Regions from separate parts of the Tardiphaga alba genome, predicted to be linked through region 1. Evidence: predicted binding sites of a transcription regulator. Region 1 holds the regulator's gene; the other holds the start of a gene.
What was found. The regulator PhoB, encoded in region 1, activates phosphate uptake and scavenging genes when phosphate is short. The targets are predictions, from matches to a motif close to TGTCATNNANCTGTCAT.
Positions count from the first base shown of each region.

Region 2: the regulator PhoB is predicted to act here: its motif matches at 12,996-13,012, upstream of RPMA_RS00365 (DUF2794 domain-containing protein).

Region 1 is NZ_CP036498.1:597,859-613,864, forward strand. Features, by position in the region: gene RPMA_RS02825 (ATP-binding protein) at 1-421, shown strand, start outside; gene pstS (phosphate ABC transporter substrate-binding protein PstS) at 715-1,725, shown strand; gene pstC (phosphate ABC transporter permease subunit PstC) at 1,872-2,870, shown strand; gene pstA (phosphate ABC transporter permease PstA) at 2,883-3,728, shown strand; gene pstB (phosphate ABC transporter ATP-binding protein PstB) at 3,725-4,549, shown strand; gene phoU (phosphate signaling complex protein PhoU) at 4,578-5,288, shown strand; gene phoB (phosphate regulon transcriptional regulator PhoB) at 5,361-6,065, shown strand; gene RPMA_RS02860 (GcrA family cell cycle regulator) at 6,258-6,767, opposite strand; gene RPMA_RS02865 (aspartate aminotransferase family protein) at 7,214-8,425, shown strand; gene argF (ornithine carbamoyltransferase) at 8,425-9,351, shown strand; gene RPMA_RS02875 (Hsp33 family molecular chaperone) at 9,518-10,474, shown strand; gene apaG (Co2+/Mg2+ efflux protein ApaG) at 10,601-10,990, opposite strand; gene RPMA_RS02885 (OpgC domain-containing protein) at 11,229-12,494, shown strand; gene RPMA_RS02890 (SGNH/GDSL hydrolase family protein) at 12,491-13,273, shown strand; gene RPMA_RS02895 (SGNH/GDSL hydrolase family protein) at 13,275-14,213, shown strand; gene RPMA_RS02900 (O-succinylhomoserine sulfhydrylase) at 14,372-15,553, opposite strand; SAM riboswitch at 15,636-15,715, opposite strand; gene RPMA_RS02905 (2'-deoxycytidine 5'-triphosphate deaminase) at 15,823-16,006, shown strand, end outside.
Region 2 is NZ_CP036498.1:73,200-89,205, reverse strand. Features, by position in the region: gene RPMA_RS00430 (heme biosynthesis protein HemY) at 1-607, opposite strand, end outside; gene RPMA_RS00425 (COG4223 family protein) at 615-1,829, opposite strand; gene RPMA_RS00420 (uroporphyrinogen-III synthase) at 1,999-2,730, opposite strand; gene tsaD (tRNA (adenosine(37)-N6)-threonylcarbamoyltransferase complex transferase subunit TsaD) at 2,878-3,951, shown strand; gene RPMA_RS00410 (NAD(P)H-dependent glycerol-3-phosphate dehydrogenase) at 3,956-4,936, shown strand; gene RPMA_RS00405 (EVE domain-containing protein) at 4,940-5,356, shown strand; partial or broken gene RPMA_RS00400 (class I SAM-dependent methyltransferase) at 5,323-6,023, shown strand; gene thpR (RNA 2',3'-cyclic phosphodiesterase) at 5,992-6,594, opposite strand; gene RPMA_RS00390 (arylesterase) at 6,851-7,555, opposite strand; gene RPMA_RS00385 (ABC transporter ATP-binding protein) at 7,542-8,252, shown strand; partial or broken gene RPMA_RS00380 (ABC transporter permease) at 8,257-10,823, shown strand; gene RPMA_RS00375 (Bax inhibitor-1/YccA family protein) at 11,120-11,905, shown strand; gene RPMA_RS00370 (GNAT family N-acetyltransferase) at 11,990-12,514, shown strand; gene RPMA_RS00365 (DUF2794 domain-containing protein) at 12,625-12,984, opposite strand; gene RPMA_RS00360 (DUF1223 domain-containing protein) at 13,436-14,197, opposite strand; gene acnA (aconitate hydratase AcnA) at 14,372-16,006, opposite strand, start outside.

The DNA of each region.
Region 1 (16,006 bases):
GATGGAGTTGCCGGACGGCCCCGAAATGGTCGCTGGCGACCGGGAAGAGCTGCTGCGGGTCTTCGAGAATCTGATCGAGAACGCGCTGAAATACGGGGCCTCCGGGGAGCGGGTGGTGGTCAGTCTGGTGCATGCCTCGACGACCGAAGGCGTGTCCGAGATCCGGGTGTCCGTACGCGATTTCGGGCCCGGCATCGCGCCCGAGCATCTGCCGCGTCTGACGGAGCGCTTCTATCGGGTGGATGTCGGCGATAGCCGTGCGCAGGGCGGAACCGGGCTGGGCCTGTCGCTGGTGAAGCACATTCTCAACCGTCACCGCGGTCGCTTGCTGATCGAAAGCGTGCCCAAGCAGGGCGCGACTTTCACGGCCGCGTTCCCGCTGCCCAAGGCGCTGTCACAAAACGCCGCACCCGCGGCCTGATGGTATCGCGCGCCGCGGCGTCAGCCGAAATCCCGCTTTGGAAACAGATTGTTAACCGTTGAACGCCCGCTCTGAGGGCGTTCTTGGGGCTGTCATGAATGGCCGCGCAAACGGCTTTTTTGCGCGCAAAATCGAGCGTCGGAATCGATATTCTATCGCTATTTCAATGGGTTGATCGTGTCATCTAGGTGTCACGGAACTATCATAAAAGCACAATCGTCCGCCCCTAAACGGGCGGCGTGAGCACAGCAAGGCGCATTCGGCGTGGAGCTCACGACAGATTGGAGATACCCATGAAATTCCTCAAAGCGATCGTCGCTGCCGGCCTGGTGGCCGCTTCGACCTCGGCCTTCGCTGCCGACATCACTGGTGCCGGTGCGACGTTCCCGTTTCCGGTCTACTCGAAGTGGGCTGACGCCTATAAGAAGGAAACCGGCAACGGTCTGAACTACCAGTCGATCGGTTCGGGCGCTGGCATCAAGCAGATCCAGGCTAAGACCGTGACCTTCGGTGCCACCGACGCGCCGCTCAAGGCTGAGCAGCTCGAAAAGGACGGCCTGGTTCAGTGGCCGATGGTGATGGGCGCGATCGTTCCGGTCGTGAACCTTGAAGGCATCAAGTCGGGCGAGCTCGTCCTCTCGGGCGAAGTGCTGGCCGATATCTATCTCGGCAAGGTCAACAAGTGGGACGACGCCGCGATCGCCAAGCTGAACCCGAAGCTGAAGCTGCCGTCGGCTGCGATCACCGTGGTTCGTCGTTCGGACGGTTCGGGCACCACCTTCAACTTCACCGACTATCTCTCCAAGGCTTCGGCTGACTGGAAGACCAAGGTCGGTACCGGTACCGCCGTCGAGTGGCCGGTTGGCGTTGGCGCCAAGGGCAACGAAGGTGTTGCTGGCAACGTCGGCCAGACCAAGAACGCCATCGGTTATGTCGAATACGCCTATGCCAAGCAGAACAAGCTGACCTCCACCGGCATGGTCAACAAGGCCGGCAAGCCGGTGCAGCCGACCATCGCTGCCTTCCAGGCCGCTGCTGCCAACGCTGACTGGGCCAAGGCTCCGGGTTACTACGTGATCCTGACCGACCAGCCGGGCGACGCTTCGTGGCCGATCACCGCTGCGACCTTCATCCTCATGCACAAGACCCCGACCGACAAGGCGGCGTCGGCTGAAGCGCTGAAGTTCTTCAAGTGGTCGTTCGAAAAGGGCGGCAAGGCTGCCGAAGAACTCGACTACATCCCGATGCCGGACTCGGTCGTCAAGCTGATCGAAAAGACCTGGTCTTCGGACATCAAGAGCTAAGCTTTCGCTCTTGCGCGGAGGAGAGGGGCATCTCTCCTCCGCTTCTTTCTAGCTGATTTCACTTTTTCTTTTCGCGTTTCACGCCCTGACAGGCCCATTCAGGGTGTCGTGTTTCGGGTATCAAATAACAACACAGGGGACTGGGCGTGGCAGATATGGCCGTACAGAGCTCTTCGATGGACGCCGCTGGACCGTATGACCGCGCCAAGGCGCTCAACGCATTCAAGACCGGTGACCAGTTTTTCTACTGGCTGACGCGCATCTCGGCGCTGTCGGTGCTCTTCATTCTCGGCGGCATCATCCTGTCGCTGATCGCAGGTGCGTGGCCGGCGCTGAAGGAGTTCGGTTTCTCCTTCCTGTTCACGCAGCGCTGGGCGCCGTCGGCCGAACCGCCGGTGCTCGGTGCGCTCGGCCCGATCTATGGCACGCTCGTCACCTCGCTGATCGCCATGTCCATCGCCATTCCGGTCGGCATCGGCATCGCGATCTTTCTCACCGAACTGTGCCCGAACTGGCTGCGTCGCCCGATCGGCATGGCGGTTGAGCTGCTCGCCGGCATTCCCTCGATCATCTACGGCATGTGGGGCTTCTTCGTGCTCGGCCCGTTCCTGGCCAACCACTTCCAGCCGTTCCTGATCGACGTCTTCGAAGGCGTACCCGTGCTCGGCACCATCTTCGCCGGCCCGCCGTCCTATCTGTCGCTGTTCAACGCGTCGCTCATCCTCGCCATCATGGTGCTGCCCTTCATCACGGCGATCTCGGTCGACGTGTTCAAGACGGTGCCGCCGGTGCTGAAGGAAGCAGCCTATGGCGTCGGCTGCACCACCTGGGAAGTCGTCCGCAACGTCGTCATTCCCTACACCCGCGTCGGCGTGATCGGCGGCGTGATGCTGGCGCTCGGCCGTGCGCTCGGCGAGACGATGGCGGTGACATTCATCATCGGCAACTCGTTCAAGATCACCGGTTCGATCTTCGGGCCAGGCACCACGATCTCCGCGGCCATCGCTTCGGAATTCGCTGAGTCCGACGGTCTGCATCAGTCCGGCCTGATCCTGCTCGGCCTGCTGCTGTTCGTGCTCACCTTCCTGGTGCTGTCGGCCGCCCGTCTGATGCTGCTGCGCCTTGAAAAGAAGGCAGGAAAGTAAGTCATGGCAACCTTGAACCCGATTTACGTCTCGCGCCGTCGCAACGACAAGATCGTCCGCGGTCTGTGCATGGGTGCCGCCATCTTCGGTGTCACCTGGCTCGCTTTGATCCTGTTCACGTTGTTCTACAACGGCCTTGCCGGCCTCAGCGTGCAGATCTTCACCCAGAACACGCCGCCCCCCGGCTCCACCGAAGGTGGCCTGCTCAATGCCATCGTCGGTTCGGTCATCATGACGGTGATCGGCGTCGGCATCGGTGCGCCGCTTGGCCTGTTCGCCGGCACCTATCTGGCGGAATACGGCAAGCACGACAAACTCACCTCGGTGATCCGCTTCATCAACGACGTGCTGCTGTCGGCGCCTTCGATCATCATCGGCCTGTTCGTTTACGGCGCGGTGGTTGTTCCGATGGGTGGCTTCTCGGCCTTCGCCGGTTCTCTTGCGCTCGCCGTGATCGTCATCCCGGTGGTCGTCCGCACCACGGAAGACATGCTCGGCCTTGTTCCGAACCCGCTGCGTGAAGCAGCCTCGGCGCTCGGCCTGCCGCGCTCGCTGGTGATCAAGCGGATCGCCTATCGTGCGGCTCGTGCCGGTCTCATCACCGGCGTGCTGCTGGCGACCGCCCGTGTCGCCGGTGAAACGGCACCGCTGCTGTTCACCGCACTGAGCAATCAGTTCTTCAGCCTGGATCTCGGTAAGACGATGGCCAACCTCCCGGTCACCATCAACAACTTCGTCCAGAGCCCCTACGAATACTGGAAGCAGCTCGCCTGGAGCGGCGCGCTGATCATCACCCTGACCGTCCTTGCCCTGAACATTGGCGCGCGCTTGCTCGGCGCCGAGAGGAAAGCAAAATGAGTGATCTCTCTGTGTCCGCTGCCAATCCCAGCGTTTCGATGCCGCCGTCCATGATCCAGGGCGATACCCGCCCCAAGGTCAGCGTACGCGACCTGAACTTCTATTACGGCGAACACCACGCCCTGAAGAAGATCAACCTGAACCTCGCCACCAACCGCGTGACCGCCTTCATCGGTCCGTCGGGTTGCGGCAAGTCCACGCTGCTGCGGATCTTCAACCGCATGTATGACCTCTATCCGGGTCAGCGCGCGGAAGGTCAGGTCATGCTCGACAGCCAGAACATTCTGGACCCGAAGCTGGACCTCAACCTGCTGCGTGCCCGCATCGGCATGGTGTTCCAGAAGCCGACCCCGTTCCCGATGACGATCTATGAAAACATCGCCTTCGGCATCCGCCTCTACGAAAAGATTTCCAAGGCGGAGATGGACGTGCGCGTAGAGAAGGCGCTGCGTGGCGGTGCGCTCTGGAACGAGGTCAAGGACAAGCTCAACGCTTCGGGCCTGTCGCTCTCGGGCGGTCAGCAGCAGCGTCTGTGCATCGCGCGCACCATCGCGGTGCGTCCGGAAGTGATCCTGTTCGACGAACCGTGCTCGGCGCTCGATCCGATCTCGACCGCCAAGGTCGAAGAGCTGATCGACGAATTGAAGGATCAGTACACGATCGCGATCGTGACCCACAACATGCAGCAGGCTGCGCGTGTCTCCGACACCACCGCCTTCATGTATCTCGGCGAGCTGGTTGAATTCGATCAGACCAACAAGATCTTCACTTCGCCGAGCGATCGCCGCACCCAGGATTACATCACCGGCCGTTTCGGCTGACGCGACATTATCGCGAGAGGATTGAGCTATGGCTTTTGAACACACGACCAAGGCCTTCGACGACGACCTCCAGGAACTTACCCGCCTCGTCGCCGAGATGGGTGGCCTAGCCGAGCGTCAGATCGCAGAGTCCGTCGATGCCTTGATCCGCCGCGACGTCGCCCTCGGCGCACGCGTGGTGGCCACTGACGCTGAAATCGATCACCTGCAACGGGCGATCGAAGAACGCGCCGTCCTGACGATCGCCAAGCGTCAGCCGATGGCCGTCGATCTGCGCGAAATCGTTGGTGCGCTCCGCGTTGCCACCGATCTCGAACGTATCGGCGATCTCTCCAAGAATATCGGCAAGCGCGTCAATGCGCTGGACAGCGATTTCCACCCGCTGAAGCTGATCCGCGGTCTCGAACACATGACTGATCTGGTCAACACCCAGGTCAAGGCTGTGCTCGATGCCTATGCCGCCCACGACCTGCCGGCAGCGATGACGGTCTGGAAGGGCGACGAAGAGATCGACGCGATCTGCACCTCGCTGTTCCGCGAACTTTTGACCTATATGATGGAAGATCCGCGTAACATCTCGTTCTGTATCCATCTGATGTTCTGCGCCAAGAACATCGAGCGGATCGGCGATCACGCGACCAATATCGCCGAGACCGTGTTCTACATGATCGAAGGTCAGCAGATGGTCGACAAGCGCCCGAAGGGCGACATGACCAACTTCGCGACTCCGGTGAGCTAAGGCTTCTCGCGGCGAGCCGAGCTCGCCGCGACTTGCTCGCCTTTGCCGCACGACAGATAGGAAACTAGCCATATGAACGCGCGCATTCTGGTAGTGGAAGACGAGGAAGCTCTGACCACGCTGCTGCGCTACAATCTCGACGCCGAAGGTTACGACGTCGAGACGGTTGCCCGCGGCGACGATGCCGACACCCGCTTGAAAGAGCGCGTGCCGGACCTCGTGGTCCTCGACTGGATGTTGCCCGGCCTGTCCGGCATCGAACTGTGCCGTCGCCTGCGGGCCCGGCCGGAAACCAAGGCATTGCCGATCATCATGCTCACCGCCCGCGGTGAGGAAAGCGAGCGCGTTCGTGGCCTTGCGACCGGCGCTGACGATTACATCGTCAAGCCGTTCTCGGTGCCTGAGCTGCTCGCCCGCGTGAAGGGTCTCCTGCGTCGCGCGGCGCCGGAGCGTCTCGCCACCGTGCTGGCTTTCGGCGATATCGAGCTGGATCGCGACAAGCGCCGTGTGGTGCGCGCCGCCCGTCCGATCGATCTCGGCCCGACCGAATACCGGTTGCTCGAATTCTTCCTCGAGCATCCCGGCCGCGTGTTCAGCCGCGAGCAACTGCTCGACAGCGTCTGGGGCCGCGACATCTATATCGACGAGCGCACCGTTGACGTGCACATCGGTCGTCTCCGCAAGCTGCTCAATCCGGCCGGCGAACCCGACCCGATCCGCACCGTGCGCGGCGCTGGCTACGCGCTCGATGATCGCTTCGACAAGGCGGCGGAGTAAGGCGCCGCTGGCATTGTTAGACACCGTCATGGCCGGGCTTGTCCCGGCCATCTACGTCTTTGCCTTGGTCGAGGCGTGGATACCCGGCATACGCCGGGCATGACGGCGGTAAATCAGGCGTTTCTCAACGATCTAAAAACAAAAATGCCCGGCTCATCGCCGGGCATTTTTTGTTTGTGCTGTTTGCTGCAATCAGCGCACCGGCTTCGGTGCTGCGCGACGGCGGTCGCTCGCCGGCTGGTAGGCGATGCGCGAATGGTGCGCGCAATAGGGTGCGCCGGCCACGGACTTGCCGCCGCAGAAGTAGAAGTCGGCGCTGGCGGGATCGCCCACCGGCCAATGACAGGTGGCGTCGTTGAGCTCGACCAGCTGCAGGCGCTGGCTGATCGGGATGACGTTATCGACCGAGATCGGGTCCGGCTCCATCTCGACTTCGTAATTGTGCGCGAGAGCGGTATTGCCGCGGGCGATCGGGCGCGGCATCCGCACCATCTGCTGGGCGGGACGTGGCTTGCGCGGCCGCGGGGCAGCAGACGAGGGGCTCTTCGCGCGGCCCGACAGGCCCAGGCGATGGACTTTACCGATGACGGCGTTGCGGGTGACGTTACCGAGTTCCGCGGCGATCTGGCTCGCGGAAAGGCCGCCTTCCCAGAGTTTCTTCAATTGTTCGACGCGATCGTCGGTCCATGTGATTACCGTCATCGCATAATCCCTTCGTAGGCGCAGAACCAAAACGGGCCGCCGCGCTGCGATCTGAAACCTCAAAAACCTCGTGGTCAGAATCCCTTAGCGCTCACCGGGCGCGCTATCGCGTCCGGCCTTACGCCGCACTTATGGTGTCAAAGGGTCAACTGCCGCACGAGATGTCGTATCCGACAAGCGAAAAACTACAATATGGCGCGACTCACGCGCAAGAGTCGGGCGAGTCACATCCACATGCTTTGTGTCAACCAAACAAGAAAATCTGCTTTTTTGACGACCTCGTGTGACTTCAAGGCCTCAGTGCGCGGTTGACACCCTGCACAACGCCCATAGAATAATGCGCGCGTGCCGCCCGAGAAGGGCGGCACGTTTCGTTTTGAGGGTCTTTTGTCCGGTGTCGTACGGACGTCACGGACTCAAGACCACAGCTATTGATCGGAACGGTTATGACCAGCAACGCACCATCCTCGCAAATTTCTCAGGCGCATCTGCTGCCTGTCTTCGCGCGCGCGGATGTTGCCTTCGAGCGCGGTGAAGGTTCCTGGCTGATCTCGACCACCGGCGAGCGCTATCTCGATTTTACCAGCGGCGTCGCGGTGAATTCGCTCGGCCACGCGCATCCGCATATGGTCCAGGCGCTGCAAGAGCAGGCCACAAAATTGTGGCACATGTCGAACCTGTTCAAGAGCCCGGATGGCGAGCGCCTCGCTGCGCGGCTGTGCGAAAACTCGTTTGCCGACTTCGTGTTCTTCGCCAATTCCGGCGCCGAGGCGATGGAATGCGCGCTGAAGGTCACGCGCCACTATCATTTCTCCAAGGGAAACCCGGAGCGCACGCGCATCATCACGTTTGAAGGCGCGTTCCATGGCCGTACCCTCGGCACGCTGGCTGCTACCGGCGCCGCCAAGTATCTCGAAGGCTATGGCAAGCCGCTCGACGGCTTCGACCAGGTGCCGCTCGGCGATCTCGATGCGGTGAAGGCCGCTATCGGTCCGGAGACTGCTGGCATCGTGATCGAGCCGCTGCAGGGCGAAGGCGGCGTGCGCGCGGCTTCGAACGCCTTTTTCAAGGCGCTACGCGAGCTGTGCGACAAACACGGCATCCTGCTGATCTTCGACGAAGTGCAGACCGGCATGGGCCGCACCGGCACGCTGTTCGCCTATGAGCGCCTTGGCGTGACGCCGGACGTGATGTCGCTGGCCAAGGCGCTCGGCGGCGGCTTCCCGATCGGCGCGTGCCTTGTTACGGCTGCTGCTGCCGAGGGCATGGCGCCCGGCTCGCATGGCTCGACCTTTGGCGGCAATCCGCTGGCGGTGGCGGCTGCGAATTCCGTGCTCGACGTGATGCTGAAGCCCGGCTTCTTCGATCAGGTCAACAAAATGACGCTGCTGCTGAAGCAGAAGCTCGCCGGCGTGGTCGATCGCTATCCGACCGTGCTGCAGGAAGTGCGTGGCGAGGGCATGCTGATCGGCCTCAAGGCCGTCGTCCCGGCGCCGGATCTCGTCGGCGCGCTGCGCGATGCCAAGTTGCTGACAGTTGGTGCTGGTGACAACGTCGTGCGTTTCTTGCCGCCGCTGATCGTCACCGAAAGCGATATCGACGAAGCCGTGCAGCGTCTGGAACAGGCTTGCACCGTGTTTTCGAAGGGAGCGGCATAATGAGTACGCCGCGGCACTTCCTCGACCTCACGGCAGTCTCTGCCAGTGAGTTGCGCAATATTCTCGACGCAGCCGGCGCCATGAAGGCGAAGCTGAAGAGCAACGGTCTCGAAGACAATCGCCCGCTGAAGAACAAGACGCTGGCGATGATCTTCGAAAAGCCCTCGACGCGCACCCGCGTGTCGTTCGAGGTCGGCATGCGTCAGCTCGGCGGCGAAGTCGTCATGCTCACCGGCGCCGAAATGCAGCTCGGTCGCGGCGAGACGATTGCCGACACGGCGCGCGTGCTGTCGCGCTTTGTCGATATCATCATGATCCGTATCCTCAATCATGACTCGCTGATGGAGCTGGCAAACAACGCAACCGTGCCGGTCATCAACGGCCTGACGCGTTTTTCGCATCCGTGCCAGGTGATGGCCGACGTGATGACCTATGAAGAGCATCGCGGCTCGATCAAGGGACGGACGGTGGCCTGGGTCGGCGACGACAACAATGTGCTGATGTCCTGGGCGCATGCCGCAGAGCGCTTCCAGTTCAAGCTGAACATCGCGACCCCGCCGCAGCTCTCGCCGAAGAAGGCGTTCAAGGACTGGGCCAAGGGCTCGGGCGCGAACATCACCTTCTCCAACGATGCCGATGCCATGGTGAAGGGTGTCGATTGCGTCGTCACTGACACCTGGGTCTCCATGGGCGACAAGGAAGGCGAGATGCGCCACAACCTGCTGCGCCCGTATCAGGTCAACGAACGCCTGATGGGCCTCGCGCACAAGGACGCGCTGTTCATGCACTGCCTGCCCGCGCATCGCGGTGAGGAAGTCACGGACGCGGTGATCGACGGTCCGCAGTCCGTGGTGTTCGACGAGGCCGAAAACCGCCTGCATGCCCAGAAGGGTATTTTGGCCTGGTGCCTCAACGCGGTGAGGTGAGGAACTCTTTCTTCCCTCTCCCCCTGCACAGCTTCGCTGTGCTTGGGGAGAAGGAAGAGGGCTGCCGTATTTGGATCGGGTTCCTCGCCCTTCCGTTTCCGCTCCATGGTCACTAAATAGCGGCCATGACCTCATTCTCCGATCAAAATCTCCAGCCCGACACCCCATGCGCGCGCCATCCTCCGTTCCGGTCGATGACGCCGTGTTGCCGTTCGACGTTGCGCCGCTCGATCTGCGCGGTCGGCTGACGCGGCTGGGGCCGGCGCTCGACGAACTGCTTTCCAAGCACGATTACCCGACGCCGGTGGCAAAGCTGCTGGGCGAGGCGATCGTGCTGACCACTCTGCTTGGCTCGGCGCTCAAGTTTGACGGCCGTTTCATCCTGCAGACCCAGACCGATGGTCCGGTGTCGCTGATGATCGTCGATTTCCGTGCGCCCGATCGCATGCGCGCCTATGCGCGCTTCGATGCCGAGCGCCTGAAGGACGGCCTTTCAACGGCAGAGCTGCTGGGCAAGGGCCATCTTGCGATGACGGTCGATCAAGGGCCGGATATGAGCCGCTATCAGGGCATGGTCGCGCTGGACGGCGGTACGCTGGAAGATGCTGCCCACGAATATTTCCTGCGCTCCGAGCAGATTCCGACCAAGGTGCGCCTTGCCGTCGGCGAGGAGTGGCGCGGCGGCGAAGGCGGTCCGACCCATGGCTGGCGCGGCGGCGGCATGCTGCTGCAATTCCTGCCCAAGGCATCCGACCGTGCGCAGCGCGACATGCATGCCGGCGACGTACCCGAGGGCGCCGATATCGACGTGGTGCCCGAGGATGACGCCTGGGTCGAAGGTCAGTCGCTGATCTCGACGGTGGAGGATGTCGAACTGATCGATCCCGATCTGTCTGGCGAGCGGCTGCTGTTCCGCCTTTTCCATGAGCGCGGTGTTCGCGTCTTCGCGCCCACGCCGCTGCAGGCGAAATGCTCGTGCTCGCGCGAAGCGGTGTCCGGCATGCTGAAGGGGTTCGATCCCCAGGATCGCGCGGATATGGTGGAGAACGGCAAGGTCGTGGTGACCTGCGAGTTCTGCTCGTCGGTCTATGAGTTCACGCCGCAAGAAGCGGGCGTCGAATAAAGCGCTGATCTCACAGCCGTCATTGCGAGGAGCGTAGCGACGAAGCAATCCAGTTCTTGGCCCTGGATTGCTTCGCCCAAACGAACTGCGCTGCAATTCGTCAGGGCTTGCAATGACGGAGTTAAACTAGTTCAGCACCCGCCTGGTCGGTCCATCCAGCGAAAACAGCGGCACATCGATCTCGAACCGTTCGCCCTGGTCGGTCACCATCTGATAGGTGCCCTCCATGAAGCCTGATGGTGTCGGCAGCGGCACACCCGACGTGTATTCGAAGCGCTCGCCAGGCCCGAGCACGGGCTGCTCGCCTACGACGCCTTCGCCGCGCACTTCCTGCGTCTTTCCCGATGCATCGGTGATGACCCAGTGCCGCGTTTTCAGCTGCACGGTTTCCTTGCCCGCATTGGTGATGACGATCGTATAGGACCAGAAGAACTGCTGCTTCTCTGCCGAGGAACGGTCCGGCATGAAGTTGGGCTCGACGGTCACTTCGATCTGTCGGGTTACGGCGCGGTACATGGGATCATCACTCGGGGACGCTGGACCGGCAACATAACGAAAAACGAGGGAGCGGCAAAATACCGTTGTTATGCAAAATCGGCATCCCGGTTTGAACACAGTTCGTGCCTATCGCGTTCCCGGTTGTTAGCCTGCCGCGGCGGATCGCCTCACAAAAATCGCCTCGCCATGAATTGACTTGCGACGGTGCGGCGAAGCGGTTCTTTCTCCTCAGTCCATACTCGTTTTGCGGTGTTGAATGACCTCTGTTGCCGATCCGATTGCCGGACCCGCACATGCCGATGCGCCCCATGCGTCGTCTGGCGCAGCTTCACGCGCAGAGCCGCCGCCGAAGGTCACTGCCGTCAACGAACGCGAATTGCGCCTCGATCTGTTCCGCGGCCTCGCGCTATGGCTGATCTTTATCGATCACCTGCCGCAGAACCTGCTGACCTGGGCAACCATCCGCAATTACGGCTTCAGCGACGCCACCGAGATCTTCATCTTCATCTCCGGCTACACCGCAGCTTTCGTCTATGGCCGCGCGATGCAGGAGCAGGGAACCGTAGTCGCCAGTGCGCGTATCTTCAAGCGCGTCTGGCAGATCTATGTGGCGCATGTATTCCTGTTCACGATCTTCCTCGCGGAAATTTCCTACGTCGCCACGCGATTCCAGAACCCGCTCTATACGGAAGAAATGGGCATCCTCGACTTCCTCAAGGAGCCCGACGTCACCATCGTGCAGGCGCTGCTGTTGCGTTTCCGCCCGGTCAATATGGACGTGCTGCCGCTCTATATCGTGCTGATGCTGTTCCTGCCCTTGATCCTGTGGCTGATGCGGCGGCGCGCCGATCTCACTTTGGGCCTCTCGGTGCTGCTTTATGCTCTTACCTGGGAATTCGACTGGCATCTCACCGCCTATCCGAACGGATCCTGGGCATTCAATCCGTTCGCCTGGCAGCTGCTGTTCGTGTTCGGGGCGTGGTGCGCGCTGGGCGGCGCCGTCAGAATGACGCGCATCCTGAATTCGCCCATTACGCTTTGGCTTTGCGTTGCCTATCTGTTGGGGGCGTTCTGGGTGACGCTGACCTGGCACATCCCGCAGATCCATCATCTGCTGCCAAAGCTGCTGGAGCAGTGGATGTATCCGATCAACAAGCCCGATCTGGATGTGCTGCGTTTTGCTCACTTCCTGGCGCTGGCGGCCCTTACGGTCCGGTTCCTGCCGAAGGACTGGCCGGCGCTGAAGTCGGTCTGGCTGCGACCAATGGTGCTTTGCGGCCAGCATTCACTTGAGATTTTCTGCATAGGCGTGTTTCTGGCTTTTGCAGGTCAGTTTTTCCTGGGCGAGATCGCGGGCGGTGCCATCATGCACGGCCTGGTCAGCCTGATCGGGATCCTCATCATGTCCACCGCTGCGTGGGTATTCTCCTGGTACAAGCGCGTCACCGCGAAAGGCGGAGCGCGCGCCAAAAAGGTGCCTGAGAAGACAGGCGATGCCGATCTTGCAGGAGGGGGAGCATGATCACCTTGCTGCACCGCGTGCCGCTGCGACACGCGCTTTTGCTGGCCGTTCTGATGGCCAGCCCCGCGCAGGCCGATCCGGCCAAGCAATCCTGCGACGTCCCCGCCTATCTTCTGACCAGTGAAAGCTCGCTGCCGAAGGTGAAAGCAGCCGTGAAGCCGGACGGTAAGCTCAATGTTCTGGTCGTTGGCAGCCGCTCCTCGGTCATTGGCCTATCCGACCACTCCGCGGCCTATCCCACCCGCCTGCAGACCTATCTCAGCGAACGACTGCCGGGCGTGACCGTGGATGTCGCACTGGAACTGCAGGTGAAGAAGACCGCCGAGGAGATGGCGCCGACGCTCGGCAAGCTGGTTGAAGATCGCAAACCCGATCTTGTGATTTGGCAAACCGGAACCGTCGATGCCATGCGCCAGGTGGATGGCGACGACTTCCGCAACGCATTGGATGACGGCGTTGCTGCCATGCAAAAGGCCGGAACTGACGTCATTTTAATGAACTTGCAGTATAGTCCGCGCACGGAGTCCATGATTTCGGGCTCGGCCTACCTAGATAACATGCGTGTGGTGGCGCAGCAGCACGACGCTCCGCTGTTCGATCGCTTCGCCATCATGCGGCAGTGGAATGAAAATGGTGATTTCGACCTGTTCAGCCCCGCCCCCGGCACCGCCGGAATGGAGCTCGCAAAACGGGTGCACGACTGTCTCGGTCGCGCGCTATCGGCCTTCGTGATCGAAACGGCGCACATCAAGACAGCGGATTTGAGGATTCAGCGTTAAAATGAGTTTCGAAGCTACCTTGTCTCGCGTCCTTGTCGCCGCCGCACTTGCCGTCACGACTCCCGCATTCACCTCAATGGCGCATGCAGAGGATTCCCAGGCTGGCGCACAAGGACAGAGCCAGGCACCAAGCGATGGCCCACAGCGCGGCGTCGCCGGCAAGGCGATCGACAGGGTCAAGGAAGCTGCCAAGACAGCCACGGACATTCTGAGCCGCGTGCCTTGCCGCACGCCCAAGGGCGGCACCAAGGCGATGGGCACGCTGCCGCATGTGGCCAGCAAGCTCGCGGCGCGGCAGCCCGTGGTGATCGTCGCCTTCGGGTCGTCATCGACCCAGGGCCATGGCTCGACGTCCCCCGAATTCAACTATCCCAACCGCCTGGCTGCGCAATTGCGCCGAGCCTATCCCGGCGCCGATATCACCGTCCTCAATCGCGGCAAGGGCGGCGAGGATGCGCCCGAGATGATGGCGCGGCTGCAGGCGGAAGTGATCAATTCGAAGCCCGACCTCGTGATCTGGCAGCTCGGCACCAATGCGGTGCTGCGAAATCTCGATCCTGCTGAAACCGGCAAGATGATCGAAGACGGTGTCGGCCGCATTCAGGCTGCGAGCTCCGACGTGGTGCTGGTCGATCCGCAATATTCGCCGGCGACCGTGGAGAAGCCGGAAGGCACCAGCAAGATGCTGGCGCTCATGCACAAGGTGGCCGCGCTGCACAAGGTCGGCATCTTTCCGCGCTTCGAGGTGATGAAGGAATGGCACGAAGGCCAGCAGATGGCGTTCAGCTCATTCGTGATCGCCGATGGCCTGCATATGAACGACTGGGGCTATGCCTGCTTCGCGCAGCTGCTCGGCGACAACATCATCAAGTCGGTGGGCGCCATCAAGATGGGCACCAACGAGCCGGCCGTGCAACAGGCGCAGCAGCGGCCGCTGTAGGTTAACTACGCCACGCACTCCATCATCGTCATCCTGAGGTGCTCGCGCGATAGCGCGAGCCTCGAAGGATGCGGCGACGAGCTCGCGGCCCATCCTTCGAGGCGTGCGCTAGCGCGCACGCACCTCAGGATGACGGTGTAGCTTATTGCCGGTCCGCTTTAAGCCTTCGCCAGCGCCGCTTCGAGATCCTCGATCAGGTCGTCGCGATGCTCCAGGCCCGCCGAGAAGCGGATGAAGCCCTCCGTGATGCCGAGCTCGAGGCGTGCTTCCAGCGGCAGACGCTGATGCGTCGTCGTCGCTGGATGCGTGACGAGGCTCTTCGCGTCGCCAAGATTGTTCGAGATGCGCGCGACCTTGAGTTCGTTGAGCACGCGGAAGGCTGCTTCCTTGCCGCCCTTGACCTCAAAGCCGATCAGCGTCGAACCCGCACGCATCTGCTTCTTCACCGTCGCCGCTTGCGGATGATCTTCGCGGCCGGGATAGATCAGCCGCGACACCTTGGGATGCTGTGCCAGCACATCGGCGATGGCCGCTGCGCTCTGCGTCTGCCGCTCGACGCGCACCGCCAGCGTTTCCAGTCCTTTCACCAGCGTCCACGCATTGAACGGCGAGATAGAAGGCCCGGTCTGGCGCAGATAGTTGTGAATGTGCTCGTCGATGAAGTCCTTCGACGACAGAATGATGCCGCCAAGACAGCGACCCTGGCCGTCGATATGCTTGGTGGCGGAATAGACGACGACGTCGGCACCGAGCGCCAGCGGGCTCTGCCAGATCGGTGTCGCGAACACATTGTCGACGATCAGCCGCGCGCCGCCGGCATGGGCGATCTCCGCGATCGCGCCGATGTCGAGCACGTCGAGCGTCGGATTGGTCGGGCTTTCCAGGAATAGCGACTTGGTGTTCGGCTTCATCGCCTTCTGCCACTGGTCGAGATCGAGGCCATCGACCAGCGTGAATTCGATGCCATAGCGCGGCAGCAGTTCTTCGATGACGTAACGGCAGGAGCCGAACAGCGCCTTTGCGGCGACGACATGGTCGCCCTGACGCAGCGGCGCGAGAATGGCGGTGGTGACGGCGGCCATGCCGGTGGCGGTGGAGCGTGCAGCTTCGGCGCCTTCGAGGTCGATCATGCGGTTCTCGAACATCGACGTGTTCGGGTTCGAGAAGCGGGAATAGATGAAGCCGGGATCTTCGCCCTTGAACCGCGCCTCGCAGGCTTCGGCAGTCTCATAGATGAAGCCCTGGGTCAGGAAGAGGGCTTCGGACGTCTCGTTGAATTGCGAGCGCAGCGCGCTGGAATGAACGAGGCGGGTTTCGGGACGGTAAGACTTGGCAGACATGTGACCTCCAACGTGACCGCTCAAAACGGGCACAAAAAACCGGCCTGGACGGACGTCCTCAGGCCGGGATCGCATGCTGGAAGGACATGTGTCCCCGGCCTGTTTAGCGACTTATTTTACGTGGCTGCAAGCCGGCCGGCTCAAATCACCACGGGATAGGACTTTTCCTATTCCCGCTTGCGCTTGCCGTCAAGGCGCGCTTGAGATAGCCGGTAAAGTTACGGTTTTTCAGGGCATTGCCCCTGGATGACGATTGAAGGACCAGACCAGTGACGTTCACCCTCGCCCCCGATGCCGATGGAATTCTGCCCGACAGCATGATCGAGGCGATGGCCGAGGCCGGCCTGATCCTGCCCGAATATGATTTCGTCGAAAGCCAGATCCAGCCGGCCAGCCTCGACCTGCGCCTCGGCCCCATCGCCTATCGCGTCCGCGCCAGCTTCCTGCCCGGCC
Region 2 (16,006 bases), 520 kb from region 1:
TCCAGTCGGACTGGGCGCAACGGAAGCCGAGCACGGCCTGCGCGGCCCATGTGGAATTCGGCGTGAGTTTGAGGGCTTCCTCGGCCAGTGCCACGGCACTTTGCGGATCGTCGCTGCGTTGGGCCTCGATGAAAAGGCCGCGCAAGCCGAGCAGCCGCGTATCCTGACGCTCGGCCATCGCCTGGAACGCGCGATGAGCGCCGGCGCGATCGCCGTCGAGCTGGGCCGATTGTGCCTGCAGCAGCAACGCCAGGGGATCGTTTGACGTGAGCCGCCTGGCGACACCGGAATGGCGTTTGGCTGCAGCGCCATCGCCCTGGCCGATGGCGAGCAGGCCCTGCGTGACGGCGTGACGCCCGCGCGCCTGACGCTTGTTGCGGCAATGACGGCGATAGCGTTCCGGGCCGCGCCAGATGCTGAACAGCAGCCACACCGCGAGCATGCCGGTCAGGATGACGAGGCCAAGCACCAGCACGAAGACCGGCAGTGACGTCGAGATCGTCCAGCCACCCCAGGACATGGCGACATCGCCGGTCTGGTCGGCCACCCATGCGGCGCCGAAAGCCAGAAGCGCGATGAGAACGAGAAAGGCAACGATACGGATCATTGGAGGCTCACGGCGCTGGTTTGGAGAGCGCCGCCATCGCGTCGGCTGCGAATTGACGGGAGGCTGCCAGCGCTGCATCGCGCGCGGCGAGCTTGTCGAGCCATGGCTGCACAGTGGCCCGCTCGGCGGGGGCGAGCGTCAGCAGCTCGCGCTTCGCGGTGGTGACATCGTTGCTGCGTGCGGCAGCGCCCGCGCGCGCCACGGCGCTGATGTTGCTGCTCACGGCATCGCTGCGCTCGATGCGCACGAGCTTGGCGGCGCCGGCTTGCAGACGGTCGAGGAAACCGGTGCCGGCGGCCACAGTCTCGGTCTTTGCCGGTGCGAGCTTCGGCAGCAGTGTGAGCAGCTCGCGGCTAAGGGTGGCGTCATTCGGAACGCCGGTGGTGGCGAAGGCATCGAGCGGCGTCAGTTGCGTGGCATTGCTGGCCAGTGGCTTCACTGCGGCAAGCGCGCTGGCGTAAGGCTCGCTTTGTCGCACCGATGTATCGAGCAGCGAGGCGGCGACGGTTCGGCGCAATGCCACATCATCGGCAGGTTTTGCATTCTGCTGATCGGTCGATGACTTCAGGTCGCCGGCGGCGCGCTCGATGGCATTCAGGCGTTCGGTGATCGGCGCGAGATCGACCACGGCGGTCGTGCTGCGCGGGGCGGATTTGAGCTGATTGATCTCGGCCACGGCACGGTCCGACTGCGTCTTTGCGTTGGTGAGGTCGCCACGCAAGGCGGCGATGGATTTCTCCAGACCGTCGATGCGGGTGGCGGCGCTAGTGTCCGGCTTCGGTGCGGGACGCGCTTCGAGCTGGGCAATCCGCGCGGTCAGCGCATCGATCTCCGACCGGTCGGGCACGGACAGGCTGTTGAGTACGAACCATGTGGTGCCCGCGACCACCGCACCTGCCAAAGCACCTGCGGCGATCGGCAGCAGGATGGCAGCGCGTTCGCGCTGAGGCGGCGGAGGTGCCGGCTCTTCCGTTACGGGTTCCACAGGCTCGGGAGGCATGTCGGACGGGGCCGTGTCGATATGTGGAGTGCTCTGGGCAGCCGTTTCGTCAGGTGCAGTGCCTTGTGCAGCATCTTGCGGCGAAGCCGGCTCTTCGCTTGGCGGAGTCTCGCTGGCAACAGTGCGTTCGGTCACGTGGGTCGCGGCCAGTTCGAGGGTCGGCGGCTGGCGTTTTGGCCGGCCGGCATTCGGAACCGATCCGGTTTCGCTATCATCGGCCATGGCACAGGTTCCTTCAAAGCATGCCGACCCTTAGCAGGGATTCGGTGGCCTCTCTGTTAACGTCGGTTTCTAGAGCATGATCCAGAAAAGTGGATACCGGTTTTCGGATAAGATCATGCTCAGGCAAACGAAAACGCTAGGGTCGGCTTCATCGGAGATGAATCCGACCCTAGCGTGCATTTGGCGGGATGGCACGGGTGAGCGTTGCGAATAAGGCGTCTTCGTTTGGCTCGGCTGCGGCCATGACTTTTGTCGCACCGGCGTCATGAGCAATCTGCGCGACCTGTGCGGAAAGACAGAGATGCGGGATCGCCAAAGCAGAAATCTCGACGCCGCCAAGGCCTGTCGCCTTGAAGAAGGCGCGAGCGCTGCGCCGGGAGTAATGCAGCACGGCGTCGATCTGGCCGGCGGCGAAAGCGCCGGCCACATCATCCGGCAGATCGGTGACCGGTGCCATGCGATAGGTGGTGTGGGTGACGACCTCGAAACCGCGCGCGCCGAGTTCGGCAGCGAGATCGCGGGAGAGATCGGCGCCGGCGAGATAGAGCAGCGGTTTCACGGACTGCGCCCGCGCTGCCAGCAACGCGCGCAGGTCATTGGCGTCGCCGCCGGCTGAGATGACATCCCTGAAACCGGTGTCCTGGGCCGCCTGCGCGGTGCGGTCGCCTACCGCGAAGACAGGAAGCCGGAACAGGCGGTTGGCTGCGGGCTGGTCGGCGAGGCCGCGCAGGGCATTGGCCGAGGTGACGATGACGGCGCCGATATCGGCATCGGTATCGAGCGAGAACAGCACCTTTTCGAAGCGCAGCATGGGTGCCGCCAGCGCAACATGTCCCTGCGCGCGCAAAGCGGCGATGGTGCGGGCATTGTCGGGCTGCGGGCGGGTGACGAGAATGGCCATGGGGGACCCTCATGGTTTCGGGGCAGAGGCCGCGGTGATTGCACTTTGCGACCCCGCAATGCTACTGCCGGGGCAGCAAGAACCCATATTCCGCTGACAAAGCAAGGACCAAGCGTGACCGACGCAAGTTTGACCGATGACAGGCCGATGCTGGTGCTGGGGATCGAGACGACCTGCGACGAGACCGCAGCCGCCGTGATCGAACGGGCGCCGGACGGCAGCGGCCGCATCCTGTCCAATATCGTGCATTCGCAGATTGGGGATCACGCACCCTATGGCGGCGTGGTGCCGGAGATCGCGGCCCGCGCCCATATCGACCTGCTGGACGGGTTGATCGACCGCGCCATGCGTGAGGCCGGCGTCGGTTATGCCGATCTCGCAGGCGTCGCGGCAGCAGCCGGGCCGGGGCTGATCGGCGGGGTGATCGTGGGCCTCACCACGGCGAAGGCGATCGCGATGGTGCACGATACGCCGCTCATCGCGGTGAACCATCTCGAGGCTCATGCGCTGACGCCGCGGCTCACCGAGCCGCTGGTATTTCCCTATTGCCTGTTCCTGGTCTCCGGCGGGCATACGCAAATCGTCGCCGTGCTCGGCGTCGGTGAGTATGTGCGGCTGGGCACCACCGTCGATGACGCCATGGGCGAGGCATTCGACAAGGTCGCAAAGATGCTGGGCCTGCCCTATCCCGGCGGTCCGCAGGTGGAGCGGGCCGCTGCGCAGGGCAATGCGACACGGTTCGAATTTCCGCGGCCGATGGTCGGACGGCCCGAGCCGAATTTTTCGCTGTCCGGGCTGAAGACGGCGGTCCGCAACGAAGCATCGCGCCTGCTGCCGCTGGAGGAGCAGGACGTCGCCGATCTCTGCGCGAGTTTCCAGGCGGCCGTGCTGGCCTCGACGGCGGATAGGCTGAAAGTGGGCTTGCGGATTTTCGAGGAACGGTTCGGACCGCCGCAGGCGCTGGTCGCGGCGGGCGGCGTGGCCTCCAATCAGGCCATTCGCGGCGCGCTGGAGACGATCGCAAGAAAGGCCGGCACGGTGCTGCTGCTGCCGCCACCGGCGCTTTGCACGGATAATGGCGCGATGATCGCCTGGGCTGGCGCCGAACGTCTCGCGCTCGGCATTTCCGACGGCATGGACGCTGCGCCCCGCGCACGCTGGCTGCTCGATGCCGATGCAAAGGCGCCGGCCGGACACAAGAACAGCCGTGCGGGATATTGATGCGATGAGCGCGTTTCAGTCGGTCGCCGTGATCGGAGCCGGAGCCTATGGCACCGCGCTCGCCGATGTCGCAGCACGTGCCGGGCGCGAGGTCGTGCTCTATGCGCGCTCACCGGCGGCGGCCGAGATGATGCAGACCTCACGCAGCAATCCGCGGCTGCCGAGTGCAGGCATCGATGATGCCGTGTTCGTCACGTCGGATCTCGCGCTCGCCGCGCGGGCCGATATCATCCTGCTCGCCGTGCCGTCGCAGCAATTGCGCGAGGCGCTGACGGCCGTCGCGCCGCTGCTGACGGCAGGCAAGCCAGTGGTCGCCTGTGCCAAGGGTATCGAACAGGGCTCGCATAAATTCATGACCGAGGTGATCGCCGAGGTCGCGCCGGATGTGCTGCCGGCGATTCTGTCGGGTCCGAATTTTGCCGATGATGTCGCGGCCGGTTTGCCGACCGCGGTGACGCTCGCCTGCGCCGACGAGGACGTCGCGATCAAGCTCGTGCAGGCATTGGGATCGGCGACGTTCCGGCCCTATCACTCCACGGATGTGCGCGGCGTCGAGATCGGCGGCGCCGCGAAGAATGTGCTGGCGATTGCCGCCGGCATCGTTGTGGGCCGCGAACTCGGCGCGTCGGCGCTGGCAGCACTGACCACGCGGGGCTTCAGCGAACTATTGCGCCTTGGCGTGGCCTGCGGCGCGCGGGCCGAGACGATCTCGGGTCTCTCCGGCCTTGGCGATCTCATTCTCAGCTGCTCCAGCGCGCAATCGCGAAACTTTTCGCTCGGCGTCGCGCTCGGCCGCGGCGACCCGCCGCCGGCGGGCAAGCTGGCAGAAGGCGCCTTCACCGCGCCGGTGCTGATCGAGCTGGCCGAAGCCAGCAATATCGATATGCCTGTCGCGAAAGCGGTGGCGATGATTCTCGGCGGCAGTTTGAGCGTCGATCAGGTGATCGAAGGCTTGCTGACGCGGCCGTTCAAGGCGGAAGGTTAGACGATGCAATACTGGCTGATCAAATCGGAGCCCGACGCCTGGTCGTGGGACGAGCAGAAAGCGGCGGGTGCCAAGGGCACCGAATGGACCGGCATCCGCAACCACACCGCCAAGCTGAACATGATGAAGATGAAGAAAGGCGACCGCGCCTTCTTCTATCATTCCAATATCGGCAAGGAGATCGTGGGGATCGCCGAGATCGTGAAGGAGCATCATCCCGATCCCACGGCCGAGCCGGGAACGCCGTGGGTCTGCGTCGACGTCAAGGCCGTGCAGGATCTGCCGCGCCCGGTGTCGCTGGCGGCGATCAAGGCCGAGCCGAAACTGGCTGATGTCGCGATCATCAAACAGTCCCGCCTGTCGGTGCCGCCGATCACCGCCGAGGAATGGAAGCTGCTCTGCAAGATGGGCGGACTGTGAGCGCGGGCATCAAGCCTGCGATCATCGATCCCGTTGGATTCATCCGCGCGAATACGCGCCTGCTGCCGGTGCCGCTGGTGCCGGAGATCTCGCTGCATGTGGCTGACGAAGCCGTGCCGCTATGGAGCAAGACCGAGGAAGAGCTCGGCGAAGCCGGCCTGCCGCCGCCGTTCTGGGCGTTCGCCTGGGCCGGTGGGCAGGCGCTGGCGCGGTTCGTGCTCGATCACCGGGAACATGTCGCCGGGCGCGCCGTACTCGATCTCGCATCGGGATCGGGACTGGTCGCGATTGCCGCGATGAAGGCCGGCGCGAACAGCGTCATCGGTTATGACATCGATGGCTTCGCGCGCGCCGCGATTGCCATCAATGCGGATGATAACGGCGTGGTCGTCGAGGCGCGGGGGATGATCTGCTCTGCGAGGCCGCTGCACCCGATGCGCAGACGATCCTCGCCGGTGATATTTTCTACGAACGCGATACGGCGGAACGTGCCTACGCGTTTCTGTCCCGGCACGCCGCACGCGGCGTCACCGTGCTGATCGGCGATCCCGGCCGCAGCTATCTGCCGAAAGACCGGTTGCGAAAGCTGGCCGAATACCAGGTGCCGGTGACGCGCGATCTCGAAGATGCCGAGATCAAGAATACCGCGGTGTGGACGCTGGCATGAGCGTATGCCGCGGGGGCTGCGTGCGATCGATATCGGCCGCGCACAGCGCGTAGGAATCCTCCACCAGATAAGGGCCGCCGCCGGTCGAAGCGCGTGACGAGAACAGCACGAATTCCGACGCTCTGAAGGTCTTGCTGGGGAAATATCCGCGCACCGAGAGATAGTCGGCGACATCGCGGCAGGACGCATCGCGCAGGCGCGCCAGCGTCACATGCGGCGTGAATTTGCGGCTCTCTGGCCCCACGCCGCAGCGGCGCACGAGCCGTTCCAGTTCGGCTTGCAATTCGAGCAGCGGCCTGCTCGGCTCCACCGATGCCACGATGGCGCGGGGCTTGTTGCCACCGAAGCTGGAGAGACCGCGGATAGTCACGTCGAACGGCTTGCGTTCGACGCGTGACATCAGCTGAGCGATCTCATTGGCGGAGATGCCGTCGATGTCGCCGATGAAGCGAAGCGTGACGTGATAATTTTCGGGATCGATCCAGCGCGCGCCTGGCAGGCCACCACGCAAATTGGCCAATGTCTGGCCGATATCGGCTGGTATCTCCAGTCCGGCGAATAGACGCGGCATAGGCAGCTCCTTTTTGTCGGGGCGCGATTTTCGCCGAAGGGTGCTGCGTATCCATGTGCTGACGCACGGACGCACCGCTCGGCGAAAATCATGCCCGAACAAACGAGCCGGTGAGTCGAGGAAGACCGACGAATCACCGATGTCTATTTTGTACCCGAGTTATGTGACTCTGCGAAGCAACGCGTGTCATCGCAGCGTCAGGTTCCGGATAACTCGACAGCGTCCTGCGAGGCATGATCGCTAGCGCGGCAATTGCTTAGTTCTTCGGCGCAAGCGTTGCCACGAAAGTTTCCACCGTCGGCAAGATCTTGTTCACCACGATGTCAACGCCATCAGCCGTCGGGTGCATGCCGTCGGGCAGGTTCAGTGCGGTGTTGCCGGCAACGCCATCGAGGAAGAACGGATACAGGGGAATGTCGAACTGCTTGGCGAGATCCGGATAGATCGCGTTGAACTTGTCCGCATAGTCCTTGCCGTAATTCGGCGGTGCCAGCATGCCGCAAAGGAGGACCTTGATGCCGCGCGCCTGCAGCCGCTTGACGATCTCGGTGAGCGCCTCACGCGGTATCTTCGGATCGACGCCGCGCAGCGCGTCATTGGCGCCAAGCTCGACGATCACGCCCTGGGTGCCGTCGGGAACGGACCAGTCGAGCCGGCCAAGACCGCCCGAGGTGGTATCGCCGGAGACCCCGGCATTAGTGATGTCGACCGCCACGCCCTTATCCGTCAGGGCCTTTTGCAGCCGGACCGGGAAGGCCGCCGTGGCCGGCAAGCCATAGCCGGCGCTGAGGGAATCGCCGAGCACGACGAGTTTCACCGGCTTGGCGGGAGCCTGTGCGTGAGCAGCCCCCTGCGGCAATGTGACGAGCCATCCGGCCATCAGCAGGCACGCAAACGTGCGCAGCCACCCCTCGACCGCCGCAAATGAAGTGCCATATGACACCGACATGGACACGCGCATCGACACCTCATCCTCGGCCGGCACTGCGCCGGACACCATTTCCATCTCGAACATCAACCTGTCGCTCGGCACGGGTGCCGCGCGCGTGCATATCCTCAAGGATATCAGCTTGCGCGTCGGCTCGGGCGAAGCGATCGGTCTGATCGGCCCGTCGGGCTCCGGTAAATCCACGCTATTGATGGTGATGGCGGGGCTGGAACGGCCTGACTCGGGTCAGGTGGTGGTCAATGGCACCGCTTTCAATGATCTCGACGAGGACGGATTGGCGCGCTTCCGCGGTCGCCATGTCGGCATCGTGTTCCAGTCCTTCCATTTGATTCCGACCATGACGGCGCTGGAGAACGTGGCCGTCCCGCTGGAGCTCGCCGGCCATCCCGATCCCAATGGCCGGGCGGCAAAAGAGCTCGAAGCGGTCGGGCTCGGGGCGCGCTTGCATCACTATCCGCGGCAATTGTCGGGAGGCGAGCAGCAGCGCGTGGCGCTGGCGCGTGCTCTGGCGCCCGATCCCGCCATCCTCGTGGCCGACGAGCCGACCGGCAATCTCGACGAGACCACCGGCAGCCAGATCGTCGATCTCCTATTCGCGCAGCATGCGGAGCGCGGCATGACGCTGGTGCTGGTGACGCATGACAACGCATTGGCAGAGCGTTGCGATCGCGTGGTGCGCCTGCGCTCCGGCCATATCGAAGCGGCCTGATCGCATGAGCGCTATTGTCGATCACGCCCCGACACGCGGCTTGTCGCTGGCCTTTCGCTATGCCCTGCGCGAGATGCGCAGCGGGTTGCGCGGGTTTTACGTGTTCATCGCCTGCATCGCTCTGGGCGTGTTGGCGATCGCCGGCGTCGGCTCGGTCGCTGCCAGTCTCAGTGACGGTCTTGCGCGCGAGGGGCGGACACTACTCGGCGGCGACGTCGCGTTCTCACTGATGCAACGCGAGGCCAAGCCGGAGGAACTGGCGTTCCTGCGCACGCGCGGGCAGGTCTCGGTGGCGGCCACCTTGCGCGGCATGGTGCGCGCGGCCGATGGCAATCTCGCTCTGGTGGAGCTGAAGGCCGTCGATGCCGCATACCCGCTGCTCGGCAAGCCGAAATTGATTCCCGACATGCCGATCAGCGACCTGCTGGCGGAGCGCGATGGCGCCTATGGGGCTGCCACCGACACGACATTGCTGGCGCGCCTCGGGCTCAAGCTCGGTGACCGTGTTACGGTTGGGAGCGCGACGTTCCAGATTCGCAGCGTGATCGATGCCGAGCCCGACAAGCTCGCCGGCGGCGTCGGCTTTGCGCCGCGTTTCCTGGTCAGCGAGGATTCGCTGCGCGCCACAGCATTGCTGCAGCCCGGCAGCCTGGTGCGCTGGATCTATCGCGTCAAACTGCCGGAAGCCGACAACAGCGATCGTGCCGCCAAGGCCTTCACCGACGCCACGCGCAAGGAATTGCCGCAGGCCGGTTGGGAAATCCGCTCGCGCGACAATGCCTCGCCGCAACTTGAGCGCAACATCACCCGCTTCTCCCAGTTCCTGACGCTGGTCGGCCTTGCCGCGCTGCTGGTCGGCGGTGTCGGTGTCGCCAATGCTGTGAGGAGCCATATCGATCGTCGCCGTGAGGTGATCGCTGCGCTGAAGGCACTGGGGGCGACCGGGCGCGACGTGTTCGCGATGTATCTCACCCAGGTGATGGTGCTGGCCGGCATCGGTTCGGTGATCGGCCTTGTGCTCGGCGCAGCACTGCCTTTCGCCATTGTCGGCGTATTCGGCAAGATCCTGCCGCTGCCGGTGGTGGCGGCGCTGCATCCGGGGAACTCGCGCTGTCGCTGCTCTATGGCCTGCTCACGGCCCTTGCGTTCGGCCTGTGGCCGCTGGCGCGGGTGCATGACGTGCCGGTCGCCGCACTGTTCCGCGATGCCGCGCATACCGAAGCGCGCCGGCCGCAGACACGCTACCTCGCCACGATGGCCGTGGTCATTGCGGTGCTGATCGCTGTGGTGATCGGGCTCGCTTATGACAAGCGCGTCGCTGCGGTGTTCGTGGTGTCGTGGGTGGTGGTGTTCGCATTGCTGCGCGGGATCGCCGGCGCGATGATGACCTTTGCGCGAAAACTGCCGAGGCCGGGCCTGACCATGTTGCGGCTGGCGATCGCCAATATCCACCGGCCCGTCGCGCTGACGCCGTCGGTGGTGATGTCGCTGGGGCTCGGCCTCACGGTGCTGGTGACCATCACCCAGATAGACGGCAATCTGCGGCGACAATTCATGGCGTCGCTGCCGGAAAGGGCGCCGTCGTTCTATTTCATCGATATCCCCTCCACCGATGCCGATCGTTTCAGTGCGTTTCTGAAAGAGAAAAAACCGCAGGCAACGATCGAGGATGTGCCGATGCTGCGCGGGCGAATCGTTGCGGCGCGGGGCGTCAAGGCGGAGGATCTCAAGCCCGCGACCGATGCCGAATGGGTGCTGCAGAGCGACCGCGGCCTCAGTTATACCGACGAAATCCCGCACGGGTCGAAAGTGGTCGAGGGCGAATGGTGGAAACCGGGCTATAGCGGCCCGCCGCTGGTGTCGTTCGAGAAGAAGCTTGCCGACGGGCTCGGTCTCAAACTCGGCGACGACGTCGTGGTGAATGTGCTCGGCCGCGACATCACGGCGAAGATCGGCAGCATGCGCACGGTCGACTGGCAGAGCCTCGGCATCAATTTCGTGCTGGTGTTCTCGCCCAACACCTTCCGCGGCGCGCCGCATACGCATATCGCCACGCTGACGGAACATGACGTCGATCCGTCCCGGGACGGCGCCCTGGTCAAGGCTGTGGCGGACGCGTTCCCGATGATCACCACGGTCCGCGTGCGCGAGGCGCTGGATACGGTGGGCACGGTGGTGACCAATCTCGTGCTCGCGATTCGCGGTGCCAGCGCGGTGACGCTGCTGTCGGCGATCCTGGTTCTGGGCGGCGCATTGGCCGCCGGCCATCGCCACCGCGTTTATGACGCCGTCATACTGAAGACCCTCGGCGCCACGCGGGCGAGGCTGCTGGGCGCCTATGCGCTGGAATATCTGATGATCGGGCTTGCCACGGCGGTGTTTGGTGTCATCGCTGGGTCTGTTGCGGCGTGGCTGATCGTCACTCGGCTGATGACGCTGAGTTTCGTCTGGCAGATCGGCAGCGCCGCCGGTGTCGTGCTGGCCGCGCTTATTGTCACAGTGGGACTGGGGCTTCTTGGTACGCTGGTAGCCCTGAATCAGAAGCCTGCCACCGTATTGCGGAATTTGTGACCCGTTTTGACACGGAGCTGTCGTTGCGCGGGCTGATTCGTGCAAAATGACGAAGAAATCGGCAAGCCTTTCCCGCGGGAATGTTTACCGGTTTCCTTTGTGACGGCATCGGAGCGACATTCCGCCACGCGTGGAAGCTTGCAGTGAATGTGTTAGTTTACCACATACCCTTTGGGTCAGGCCTTCAGTGTTTGTGTCGAGATATTCATCCCGTACAGCGCTGAATCTGGGATATAATTCGGACCAGCGACGCACACCCTTTGCGGGCGCCTGGACAACTTATCGAGGTTTCGACCATGTCGGATCTAGACCGTAACTACGCCTCTCCGTTCGGCCGTGCCGGCGCGCGTGACACCGCTGCCGTGGACGCCGGCCTGCGCTCCTACATGCTGCGCATCTACAACTACATGACCATCGGTCTGGCCATCACCGGCTTCGCTGCTCTGGGCGTGTATATGGGCGCCGTCACCGACGCCTCGAATGCCGTGGCGCGGGTCGGTTCGACCCATCTGTCGGCGTTCGGCTATTACATGTTCGCCAGCCCGTTGAAGTGGGTCTTCATCGCCGCCCCGCTGGTGATGGTGTTCGCCATTTCGTTCGGCATCAACCGCCTGAAGCCGGCGACGGCCCAGATGCTGTTCTGGGTGTTCGCGGCGCTGATGGGCGTCTCGCTGTCGTCGATCTTCCTGGTCTACACGCACACCTCGATCGTGCGCGTGTTCTTCATCACCGCGGCCTCGTTCGGTGCACTGAGCCTTTACGGCTACACCACCAAGCGTGACATGACGGGCATGGGCTCGTTCCTGATGATGGGCCTGTTCGGCATCATCATCGCGAGCATCGTGAACATCTTCGTCGCCTCGTCGATGCTTCAGTTCATCGTCTCGGTGGTCGGCGTGCTGATCTTCGCAGGCCTCACCGCCTACGATACCCAGCGCCTGAAGAACGACTACATCTACGGCTACGCCTCTCAGGGCGGTGACATCGCAGAACGTGCGGCCATCACCGGCGCACTGTCGCTCTACCTGAACTTCATCAACCTGTTCACGCTGCTGCTGCAGCTGCTCGGACAGAAAGAGTAAGTTCGGCGCATCGCCAGACAAGATCGAAGCCCCGGCCAAAAGCCGGGGCTTTTCTTTTGCGCGAGCCGCTTTTACGGTTCCCGTATGCCCGAGATCGACATTCGTGCGGCGACGCCCGCAGACCTGCCCGCCATCACTGCCATCTATGAAGAAGCGGTCCTGCATGGCACCGCGACGTTCGAACTCGACCCGCCGGATCTCGCCGAAATGACCCGGCGCTATGAGGCGCTGTCCGGTGGCGGCTTCCCCTATTTCGTGGCCGTCGATGGCGATCAGGTGCTGGGCTATGCCTATGCCGGCCCGCATCGGCCGCGGGTGGCCTATCGATTTACCGTCGAGGATTCGATCTATCTAGCACCAGCGGCGCAGCGCCGTGGCGTCGGCGGCAGGTTGCTCGCGGCGCTGATCCTGGCCTGTGAGGCGAAGGGTTTTCGGCAGATGGTGGCGGTGATCGGCGACAGCGCCAATGCCGGATCCGTCGCCGTTCATCGCAATGCCGGCTTCCAGATGATCGGCACGCATCCGGATGTGGGCTTCAAATTCGGCCGCTGGCTCGACACCATCTCGATGCAGCGGGCGCTGGGAGATGGCGCGACGACGGTGCCTTAGCGCCTGTTCGTAGCCTGGATGGAGCGCAGCGTAATCCGGGATTCAGAGCCTCAATTGAAACGCCGGTCCCCGGATTGCGCTGCGCTCCATCCGGGCTACAGGCGCAGACCTCACACCACTGCCAGCTTCCGGTCGATCACCAGCAGCACGCGATCGAGTTCGTGGCCGCGGCGGAGGATCATGCCAGTGGCCGAGATCACGCTATACATGCCTTGCTTGCGGGCCAGCCGCGGATCCTTCTCGATCCGGTAAAGCGGCACTTCCGACGCCCGGCGAAACACCGAGAACACCGCGCGATCGCGCAGGAAGTCGATGGCGTAATCGCGCCATTCGCCGTCCGAGACCATACGTCCGTAGAGATTGAGGATACGGCTGAGTTCAAGCCGATTGAAGCTGACGACAGGCGCCGGGGCCGCGCCCGTCGCCGCGCGATTCTCGCTGGGGTCATTGTCTCCCGGAATCACATGCATGCGGCGCCTCCTGTCACATCACTTACATGATTGCGCCGTCCGCCATTCGCCGCAAGACCCGATTGAAACGTCTCAGTGGTAGAAAATTCCCGTCACAGGAACGTCAGTCGAATCTTATTGCTGCCCGAATTTGGCCCATCGGACGCCGTTGTAAGTTGCGACAAGAGGATACTGCGTCGGGTCCGGTTCTTCCGGTCTCGGATTCCTCAGCCCCCAGCCCCCGCGGTCGTTGGGATCGGACCCTGCGCAGAGACTAGATTAATCCCCACTGGGCCAACGCAAGTTGGTCCTTTTCTTTTTGGGGGATGCCTCCAGCTGCGGAACGCGTAGGCGATTGTCTTCTCCGTCATGCCCGGCGCACGCCGGGTATCCACGCTTTGACCAGAGCAAAGACGTGGATGGCCGGGATCAACCCGGCCATGACGAATGATAGGGCTAACTCTTGTTGTAACTACTGCAGCGACGCGATCGCTGCGCCGCGCATCGCGCCCGGCTTGTCGCGGGTGCCGTCCTGCACATAGACGACAGCCGTATCGACGCCGTCGCGCGAGACGTTCTCGAGCGGCAAAGTCCATTGCGCCGCGCTGCCGTTCCAGTCGCCGACCTTCAGCCAGTTACGCACGACATTGTAGTAAGTGAGCTGCTTGCCGCGATTCTCGCCGCGACCAACGGTGATAGGCACTGCTTTCGATACCGAGCAGATCCACACTTCGCCATGTGCCGTACCCGGCGCGTGGCTGGATGCCGCGACGGAAACATGCACATGCTTACCGGAAACCGACACCGAGACCGGGACCGACATCACGGGGCCGCGCTTGGTATCGCTGATCGCATCTTCAATGCGGCCGACATCGCTGCCGATCACCTGTGTCGCGCCATTGATCACGGCCTGCGGCGTGTAAACGTCACGATCGCCGCGCACCTGGGAGTAGGCTTTCTGGCGCGCACTAAAGCGCGAGTCGGCCAGCGTGTCCTTCCAGCCGAGATAGTCCCAATAATCGACGGGCATGCTGAGTGCGATAACCGACGGATCCTTGGCGAGATCACCGATGATCTTGTCCGCAGGTGGGCAAGATGAACAACCTTGCGATGTGAACAGTTCGACCACTGCGCGTGGCTGCGCCAGTGCGGATTGACAAAAGGCAATATGACCGAAGGCGACGGCGATGCCGAGAGCCCCAGTCCATCGCGATGTGTCACGGAGAGATTTCATTAAGACTTGCCGCGCTCGAAGTTGGACACATGACAGGTGGACACCTGTATGTGCCGCTCGATGGGGGGCGTAAAACGCACATGCCTGGAACTAAGAAGGCGGCTCTTCTTAAGCCGCCTTCCAATCACCTGCCACTCACTTCGAGGTGAGGCACGACGTCACAGTTGTCGCGGGTTATGCCGCCAGCTGGCGCAGCACGTAATGGAGAATGCCACCGTTACGATAGTATTCCAGCTCATCCAGCGTATCGATGCGGCAAAGCAGTGTTTCCTTATGGATTTTGCCGTCGGCCATCGTGATTTCCGCCACCATCTGCTGGCGGGGCTTGATCTCGCCGGTCAGGCCACGAATCGTCACCTGCTCGCTACCCGTGAGGCCGAGCTTCTTCCACGATGAACCATTCTCGAAGGTCAGCGGCAGCACGCCCATGCCGACCAGATTGGAGCGGTGGATACGCTCGAAGCTCTCGGTGATGACTGCGCGAACGCCGAGCAGACGCGTGCCCTTCGCGGCCCAGTCGCGCGATGAGCCATTGCCGTATTCGGCACCGCCAAAGATCACCAACGGCACCTGCTCGGCCTGATACTTCATCGCGGCATCGAAGATCGACATCGCTTCACCGTCTGGATAGTGCTTGGTCATGCCGCCTTCCGGCACGTTGCCATCGGCGCCCTGCATCATGAAGTTCTTGATGCGGATATTGGCGAAGGTGCCGCGCATCATCACTTCATGATTACCGCGGCGCGTGCCGTATTGATTGAAGTCGGCCGGGCGCACCTGATGCTCGGACAGATACTTGCCGGCGGGCGAGGTGAGTTTGATCGAGCCGGCCGGCGAGATGTGGTCAGTGGTGATCTTGTCGCCGAACAGCGCCAGGATACGCGCGCTGACGATGTCGGTGGTCGGCTCCGGCTCCTTCTTCATGCCTTCGAAGTAGGGCGGGTTCTGCACATAAGTGGAGCCCATGTTCCACTTATAGGTCTCGCTCTCGACCGTCTTGATCTTCTTCCAGTTGGCGTCGCCTTCGAAGACATTGGCATACTTCTTCTTGAAGATCGTCGAGGTGACGTACTTCTTGATGATCGCGTTGACTTCCTGCGAAGTCGGCCAGATGTCCTTGAGGAAAACGGGTTTGCCATCCTTCCCTTCGCCGATCGGCTCCACCGCGAGATTCTTGGTCACCGTGCCGGCGAGGGCATGGGCGACGACCAGCGGCGGCGAGGCGAGGTAGTTCGCCTGCACGTCCGGCGAAACGCGGCCTTCGAAATTGCGGTTGCCCGAGAGTACTGCGGCAGCGACGATGCCGTTATCGTTGATCGTCTTCGAAATCTCTTCCGGCAGCGGGCCGGAATTGCCGATGCAGGTGGTGCAGCCGAAGCCGACGAGATTGAAGCCGACCTTGTCGAGATCGAGCTGCAGGCCGGAATCGGCGAGATAGCCCGCGACGACCTGCGAGCCCGGCGCCAGTGAAGTTTTCACCCACGGCTTGGCTTTCAAGCCCTTGGCGACAGCGTTGCGGGCGAGCAGGCCGGCAGCGACGAGCACGCTCGGATTCGAGGTGTTGGTGCAGGAAGTGATGGCGGCGATGACGACGTCACCATGGCCGAGATCGAAATTCTTGCCTGCGACCGGGAAACGCTCGGCGGCGTTGGGCTTCTTGTATTCATTGGCAAGCGCGTTGGCGAAGCCATCCGCAATGGCCGGCAAAGCGACGCGTCCTTCCGGGCGCTTCGGACCAGCCATCGATGGCACGACATCACCGAGATCGAGCTTCAGCGTTTCGGTGAACACCGGATCCGGCGACTTGGC